Regions from separate parts of the Brevibacterium sp. HMSC22B09 genome, predicted to be linked through region 3. Evidence: riboswitches for the same ligand, from Rfam matches in the RefSeq annotation. Region 3 holds a riboswitch; each other region holds the start of a gene.
The links. A riboswitch is a leader RNA that binds a small molecule or an ion and turns the genes downstream of it on or off. The one in region 3 is predicted to bind thiamine pyrophosphate.
Positions count from the first base shown of each region.

Region 1: linked by a shared signal. The riboswitch ahead of HMPREF3087_RS08140 (ECF transporter S component) and the one ahead of thiO (glycine oxidase ThiO) in region 3 are both predicted to bind thiamine pyrophosphate.
Region 2: linked by a shared signal. The riboswitch ahead of thiM (hydroxyethylthiazole kinase) and the one ahead of thiO (glycine oxidase ThiO) in region 3 are both predicted to bind thiamine pyrophosphate.

Region 1 covers NZ_KV786025.1:55,333-57,593, reverse strand. Annotated here, with positions in the region: gene HMPREF3087_RS08145 (ECF transporter S component) at 1-333, opposite strand, end outside; gene HMPREF3087_RS08140 (ECF transporter S component) at 348-1,061, opposite strand; TPP riboswitch at 1,087-1,212, opposite strand; gene HMPREF3087_RS08135 (DNA cytosine methyltransferase) at 1,508-2,261, shown strand, end outside.
Region 2 covers NZ_KV786006.1:7,125-9,385, forward strand. Annotated here, with positions in the region: gene thiE (thiamine phosphate synthase) at 1-84, opposite strand, end outside; gene thiM (hydroxyethylthiazole kinase) at 81-938, opposite strand; TPP riboswitch at 926-1,019, opposite strand; gene guaB (IMP dehydrogenase) at 1,246-2,261, opposite strand, start outside.
Region 3 covers NZ_KV785998.1:42,522-44,782, reverse strand. Annotated here, with positions in the region: gene thiO (glycine oxidase ThiO) at 1-786, opposite strand, end outside; TPP riboswitch at 772-878, opposite strand; gene mutM (bifunctional DNA-formamidopyrimidine glycosylase/DNA-(apurinic or apyrimidinic site) lyase) at 941-1,873, opposite strand; gene rnc (ribonuclease III) at 1,873-2,261, opposite strand, start outside.

The DNA.
Region 1 (2,261 bases), on a different contig from region 3:
GATGCCCTGGCACAGGCCGGTGAACAGGATGACCGGGCCGAAGACGGAACCCAGGAGAGCTTCGGTTGCTGCGGCGATGAGTTCGCACACGATCGCGGCGCCGGGTTTGCGGATGATGAGTGCCCCCACGGGCCCGGCCAGCAGGTAGAGGCCGCCGACTAGGCCCGTGGTTGGTGGGAACACGAGGTTGAACGGGACGTCGATGATCGGCCGCAGGGACGTCCACGCGAAGTACACGGCACCGAGTGCGACGGCGAGCACTGCTGCGACGATGATGTCAACGGTGCGCCATGTGAGGCTGCGTGTGGGCGTGGTGTGTGCGGTGTGGGTCATCGGGGTCTTTCAGTTCATGTGCGGTTGGGGGTTGTGTGCTGGCGGGGTGTGGTTGTCGTCCGCCCGGAAGCGAAGGCTGACAGTGCGCCTGTGGGCACGATTGCCTTCCACAGGAGCCATGCACCCAACCCGGAAATGATAATGCTGGAGGCGATTCCGCACACGGCGTAGACGACCTTGAATGTCATAGCCCATTTGGCGTAGTACATGACTATTTCGCCGACCACCAGGGCGACACCTGCGCCGAGGCCGGACAGGAGCATGACGGGCAGGTTCCATTTGCGGTAGAGGAAGGCGAGGAGCACGATTTCGGCGCCGGCTCCCTGCAGGAGGCCGGAGATGATGGCGGTTGCACCGAAGTGGGAGCCGAGCACTGCTTCGACGACAGCGGCGAGTGTTTCGGCGATGATGGCCGCACCGGGTTTGCGGACGATGATTCCGGCCAGTGGCCCTGCAAGCACCCAGATGCCGCCGAACAGGCCGACCAGTGGTGGGAATGCGACGGTCCAGAGTTCGAAGACGCCCCAAATGGCAGCGACTCCCCAGAAGATGACGCCGACTGCTACTGCGATGACGACGGTGACGATGATGTCAACGGTCCGCCAGCGCAGGCTGGTTTTTGTCTGCGTGCTCTGTGGCCGTGGGTTTTTCGTCTGTGCTGACGAGGTGGTGTTCGGGTTGCTTGGGTTGGTGTGGTGTCCGGGCTGGACACGGTTGTCCTGTGTCATGAGTCCTCCTCAAGGCAAGGAGGGGTCAAGAGTGTGCTCGACTTCCTTCGCCGGTGCTAACCGGGCAGGTTCGAGGGTCTGCGGCATCGCACTCTCAGCGCCCTTGTTCGGATCTCTAGGTTTGATCCGAGGCGCTCCCCTGTCGTACGGCCGATACCTTAGCAAGGACAGTGCGCTGGCGCACGGGATTGGGTGGAAGGACACAGTTCGCATGAAGACGGTGCCACCTTAGACCCGAGGCCACTCGTGGTGGGATTCTCGAATGAGCGCCGCTGCGTACCCATGGAATTACAGCCCATCGGCTCAAGGCCAGCGTTTCTATTCGCTTATGTCAGTGCCTGGCGATATGCTGCATCAGGAAGTCAAAGTCAGCCACGAATCGCCAAACTCGGGGCAAAGACAAAAACCGACTATTGCGGGATCTGCAGACCGGGAGGTAGGCGCTGGTGGCTGCTCATTACTCCATGGGGGAGTTCTTTTCAGGTCCCGGCGGGCTGTCCCTCGGCGCATCAATGGCTGCTGAATCGTTCAATGAGCACGTCGTACCAGCAAACTCAAACACGGACCCTATAGTTCTTGAGCACCAATGGGCTGTCGACATCGACAGCGATTCCTGCGAAACCTACAGGAATAACATCCTCGCCCACCGGCCTCAAGCCGTCCGAAACATTGACGCCCGTGAGGCAATCAAGGACTTAGATTCTTTTGAACCCATCGATGGTTTTGCGTTTGGTTTCCCGTGCAACGACTTCAGTCTTGTGGGCAAACAGAAAGGCCTGTTGGGCGATTTCGGTGGGCTATACCAAGCCGGCGTAGCAGTATTGAATAAAAAAGAGCCTAAATGGTTTGTTGCCGAAAATGTCGGTGGAGTTCGAAGCGCCAATCAAGGTGACGCATTTAAGCAAATACTTGCTGACCTGCAGGCGGCAAAGGGAAAAAGCTACGACATTGTTCCCCATTTGTACCGATTCGAAGAGTACGGTGTCCCACAGACTCGGCACCGAGTCATCATTGTTGGAATCCACAAGGATGAACAAGTCAGATTCAAGGTCCCGGCGCCTAGTCACGGACCAAGAAACAATGCTTTAAACCTTCCCAGGTACGTTTCAGCTGAAACCGCGCTTAGCGCAACATATCCAGCAGGATTGAACGTCAAACACACGGAAGATCCTGTTCACACTGAACGCGTACGGCAACGGT
Region 2 (2,261 bases), on a different contig from region 3:
GCCAACACTTTCGGCCATCGCCGTGTCGGTCACCAGGTAGAGGTCAGTGCTGTATTCGGACAGGCGGCCCAGTGGTGCGCTCATGCGATTCCTCCTGTTGTCCACGTGGTCTGGATCCGGGCTAGGTGTTCAGGTTGGGCAGCGTAGAGGCCGTCGAGGAAGTGCGCGGCAAATGTGCCGGGCCCGCTGGCTTTTTCGTGTGCCACCTGGGCGGCCGAGGTGAAGTGCAGGTGCGCTGTCGCTGCAGCCACGCCGGTGCTTACCTGCTGGCTGAGGTCCTGTGTTTGCGGAGTGTGGGCGGCCGCTGCCGCATAGGCGGCGGTGAGCGCTCCTAGCGAGCACCCCGTGCCGATGACGCTGGGCATATAGGGGCTGCCGCCGCTGATTGTCACGGTGTGCGTGCCGGAATCGTCGGCAAAGACAATGGCGTCGGACTCCCCGGAAACAGCGACGACGATGCCTGACTGGGCGAGGCTTGCGGCTGCCCCGAGGGCGTCGTCAACTGAGTGCGTTGAGTCGGTTCCTCGGGCGCTGCCGGACTGCTGTGCCAGGCCGATGATTTCGGAGGCGTTGCCGCGCACAACGGCCGGGCGGCTGTTCAGTGCGCGCACAATCCGGGAGGTGCGGTGCCCGGAAATCCCAAAGCCCACGGGGTCGAGAACCCACGGTTTACCGGCCTGGTTGAAGGTGTCGATGGCACCGTCGGCTGACAGGTACTGGTGCGATGTTGGGGTGCCGAAGTTGATGAGCAGACCATCTGCAATGCCGGCGAAATCAGCAGCATCAGCTTCGTGGTCGATCATGGCGGGACTGGCACCCGCTGCCAAAAGCACATTCGCGGCGAACTGCTGAACAACCGTGTTCACAATGCAGTGCACTAAAGGCGTGCGCTGACGCAGAGACTCAAGCAGCGTGCCCGCATAGTCTTTGAGTTCCATGACATCCCTTCGCTGGTCCTAACCACACAGGTTCAACGGGTTAATCTCAGCCGCTGTATAACGGCACCCCGTGTCACTTCGCTCACCCTAACACCCACCACTGACACAAGCGCATGACGCAGAGCCACGGCACAATCCCGCTCCGCCGCAGACCGGTCCGCAGAGCAGCCGAGCAGACCAGAAAAGGCGCGCTCCACCTCGTGAGAAAGGGTCTGTGAGAAAAACCCAGAAAAACAGCTGTGCGCCCGGCCAGAGGCTCGGGCGCACAGCAGATATTCACAGCAGCAGCCGGTCAGGCTGCGGCGGATCAGTGGTAGTTGGGGGCTTCCTGGGTGATCTGAATGTCGTGCGGGTGGCTTTCCTTCAGACCCGCGGTGGTCAGGCGCACAAACTGGCCCTTGTCCTTCAGTTCCGGAATCGAGCGGGCACCCACGTAGAACATGGTCTGGCGCAGGCCGCCGGTCAGCTGGTAGGCGACCTGGCGCAGCGGACCGCGGTAGGCCACGCGCCCCTCAATGCCTTCCGGCACGAGGTCGGTGTCAGTGGCGACATCAGCCTGGAAGTAGCGGTCCTTCGAGTATGACTTGCCCTTGCGCGGCGCCATTGCGCCCAGCGAACCCATACCGCGGTAGGCCTTGTACTGTTTGCCGTTGACCAGGATGAGTTCGCCGGGGCTTTCCTCACAGCCTGCCAGCAGCGAACCGAGCATGACCGAATCAGCGCCGGCAACAAGAGCCTTGCCGATGTCACCCGAGTACTGCAGACCACCATCGCCGATCACGGGCACTCCGGCTTCGCGGGCGGCCTGGTACGCCAGGTTGATGGCGGTGACCTGCGGAACGCCCACACCGGCGACAACGCGCGTGGTGCAGATGGAGCCTGGGCCCACACCCACCTTGATGGCGTCAGCGCCGGCGTCGATGAGTGCCTGAGCGCCCGCGCGGGTGGCCACGTTGCCGCCGATGACCTGCACGTTCTTGAACGCCGGGTCTTTCTTCAGCGACTTGATCATGTCCGTCACACCGCGGGCGTGGCCATTGGCGGTGTCGACCACAAGCACGTCCACACCGGCTTCGGCCAGCAGGCCCGCGCGCTCAAAGGCATCGCCGTAGAAGCCGACCGCAGCACCGACGAGCAGGCGGCCTTCGCCGTCCTTCGACGCGTCGGGGTATTCGTCGCGCTTGACGAAGTCCTTGACCGTGATGAGGCCCTGGATCTTGTTGTTTTCGTCGACCAGCGGGAGCTTTTCGATCTTGTGCTCTGCCAGAAGTTCGTAGGCCTTCTCAGCCGAAACGTCGTGCGGGGCGGTGATGAGCGGCATCT
Region 3 (2,261 bases):
GACGATTTCGCCGCTTGCCCGCGGCACGACGTACACGCTGCGGCCGGTGACGACGGCGCGGACAGTGCGGGATAGCAGCGGGCCGAAGCGCAGACGGTTTTCGGGTACTCGCACGCGGATGACATCGCCGTAGACCGGCCGTAGGCTCAGTGCCGCGTCTTCAGGCAGCCCCGCGATGTCGGCGATGCCCATGCCGGCGGCCACGACTGTCGTGTCGAAGCTGTGAAGAACGCCGTCAGCGGTTTCGACGGCCGCACCCTCTAGGCGGGTGACGCGCTGCCGGACAAGTGCCTCCGGTCCCAGTGCTTCCAGCATGGCGTTCGTGAAACGGCGTGGGTCGATGCGCAGGTCACCGGGGATTTCAGCCCCGGCTGACAGGCCCGGAGCCAGGGCGGGTTCGAGACGCGCGAGCCTGCTGCCGGGCAGGTGGTTGAACGCCAGTCCGCGTTCGCCGTAGGCCCTCTCCATTCGTTCGAGGTGTTCGCGGTCGCCGGGGTCCGCTGCCACCAGGAGGGTTCCGGCGGTTTCGTAGCCGACCGCGTCATGTGGCATCCCGAGCAGTTCCAGGAACTCCGGGTATTCGTCGAGGGCTTTCTGCATGATGGGCAGCAGACTGTCTTGGCCGAACTGGACTTCAGCAACGGGGGCGAGCATGCCGGCGGCCGCGTAGGAGGCTCCGCTGACCGGCGCGGGATCGAAAACGGTGACATCGTGGCCTGCGCGCTGCAGCCGCAGGGCTGTGGCGAGTCCGAGGATTCCCGCCCCGATGACCGCTGTCTTCACCATTCTCCTCACGTCGGCATGATCCGCTTCGAGTGCTGATGGTCGGCCGCTTCGCCCTCTCAGCCGGGCGTGTCCCGGCTCCCATGAACCGCCCTCAGAGTAAGCCTCCGACGGTGCTGGAGCAAATAGCCTGCGCTCTTGGAACAAGCGGGCGGTGTCAGTACCGCCTCTGGGGTTTCTGGCAGGTGGGGCACCAGTGGGATGTGCGTCCGGCAATCGTGCTGCTGCGCACGGTTTCACCGCACCGGGTACACGGACTGCCGGCTTTGCCGTAGACGCCGAGGCTGCGGTCGAAGTATCCGGATTCGCCGTTGACGTTGACGTACAGTTCGTCAAAGCTCGTTCCGCCGGCCTCAATGGCACGGGCCATGACGTCCCGGGCGGCGTGCAGGGTGTTTTCAATCCGGCTGATGCGCAGGCGGTCGGTCCGGGCGGCAGGGTGGACTCCCGCGGCGAAAAGCGCCTCGTCAGCGTAGATATTGCCGATTCCGGACACCACGCCCTGATCCAGCAGAGCGGCCTTGATTGCTGTGCGGCGGCCCTTGAGAGTCCGCGCTAAGCCTTCCGCATCGAATCCGTCCTCGAAGGGGTCCGGTGCAATCCGGGCGGCCGAAGCCGCAACCAGACGCGGCGAGCCAAGCCCCGTCACGAGAGGCTCCAGGCCGATGTGGCCGAAGATCCGCTGATCGACAAACCGCATCTGCCACGGGGTCCCGTCGGCTGAGCACATGTCGAACACGGCCCTGGTGTGCCGATGCACGGCATCGGCGGCGGTGTGGATCCTCACCTGCCCTGACATGCCGAGGTGGAGGGCCACTGCCCAGCCGGCCGGCACCTCGGAAGCGGAGTCGGGAAAGACGGAGCCTGTGGCCAGGGGCAGCCACATGAACTTGCCGCGGCGGCACGCCCCTTCGACACGACCGCCGGGAACAGAGGCGGTCAGACGGTCAACAGCGGTCGCATCGACCGTGCGCTTAGAGGTGGTGCCCAGAATGCGCGGGTCGAGCACCCGCAGGGATTCGATTCGCGAGCCGACCGCCCACGGTTCAAGCCCGCGGCGAACGTGCTCAACTTCCGGCAGTTCCGGCATCAGGCGCGGGACCAGTCGGGGTGTTTCTCCCGGATGGCCTTGACGGCTGCTTCGGCGGCGACGAGTTCGGCGTTCTTCTTCGACGTTCCCTCACCGCTGCCCCACGTGGTGTCGCCCAGCTGTGCTTGCGCCGTGAAGACGCGCGCGTGGTCGGGTCCTTCCGAGGTGATGTCGTAAGTCACGACTCCCAGGCCGAGGTCCGCGGCGGCTTCCTGCAGGGTGGTTTTGTAGTCCATGCCGGCACCGAGGTTGACGGCGTCATCGAGCATGGGGTCAACGAACCTGTGCACGAGGTCTTCCGCTACCTGCCGGCCCTGGCTGATGTAGCAGGCGCCGATGATCGCTTCGACTGTGTCGGCCAGGATCGAGTCTTTGTTGCGCCCGCCGG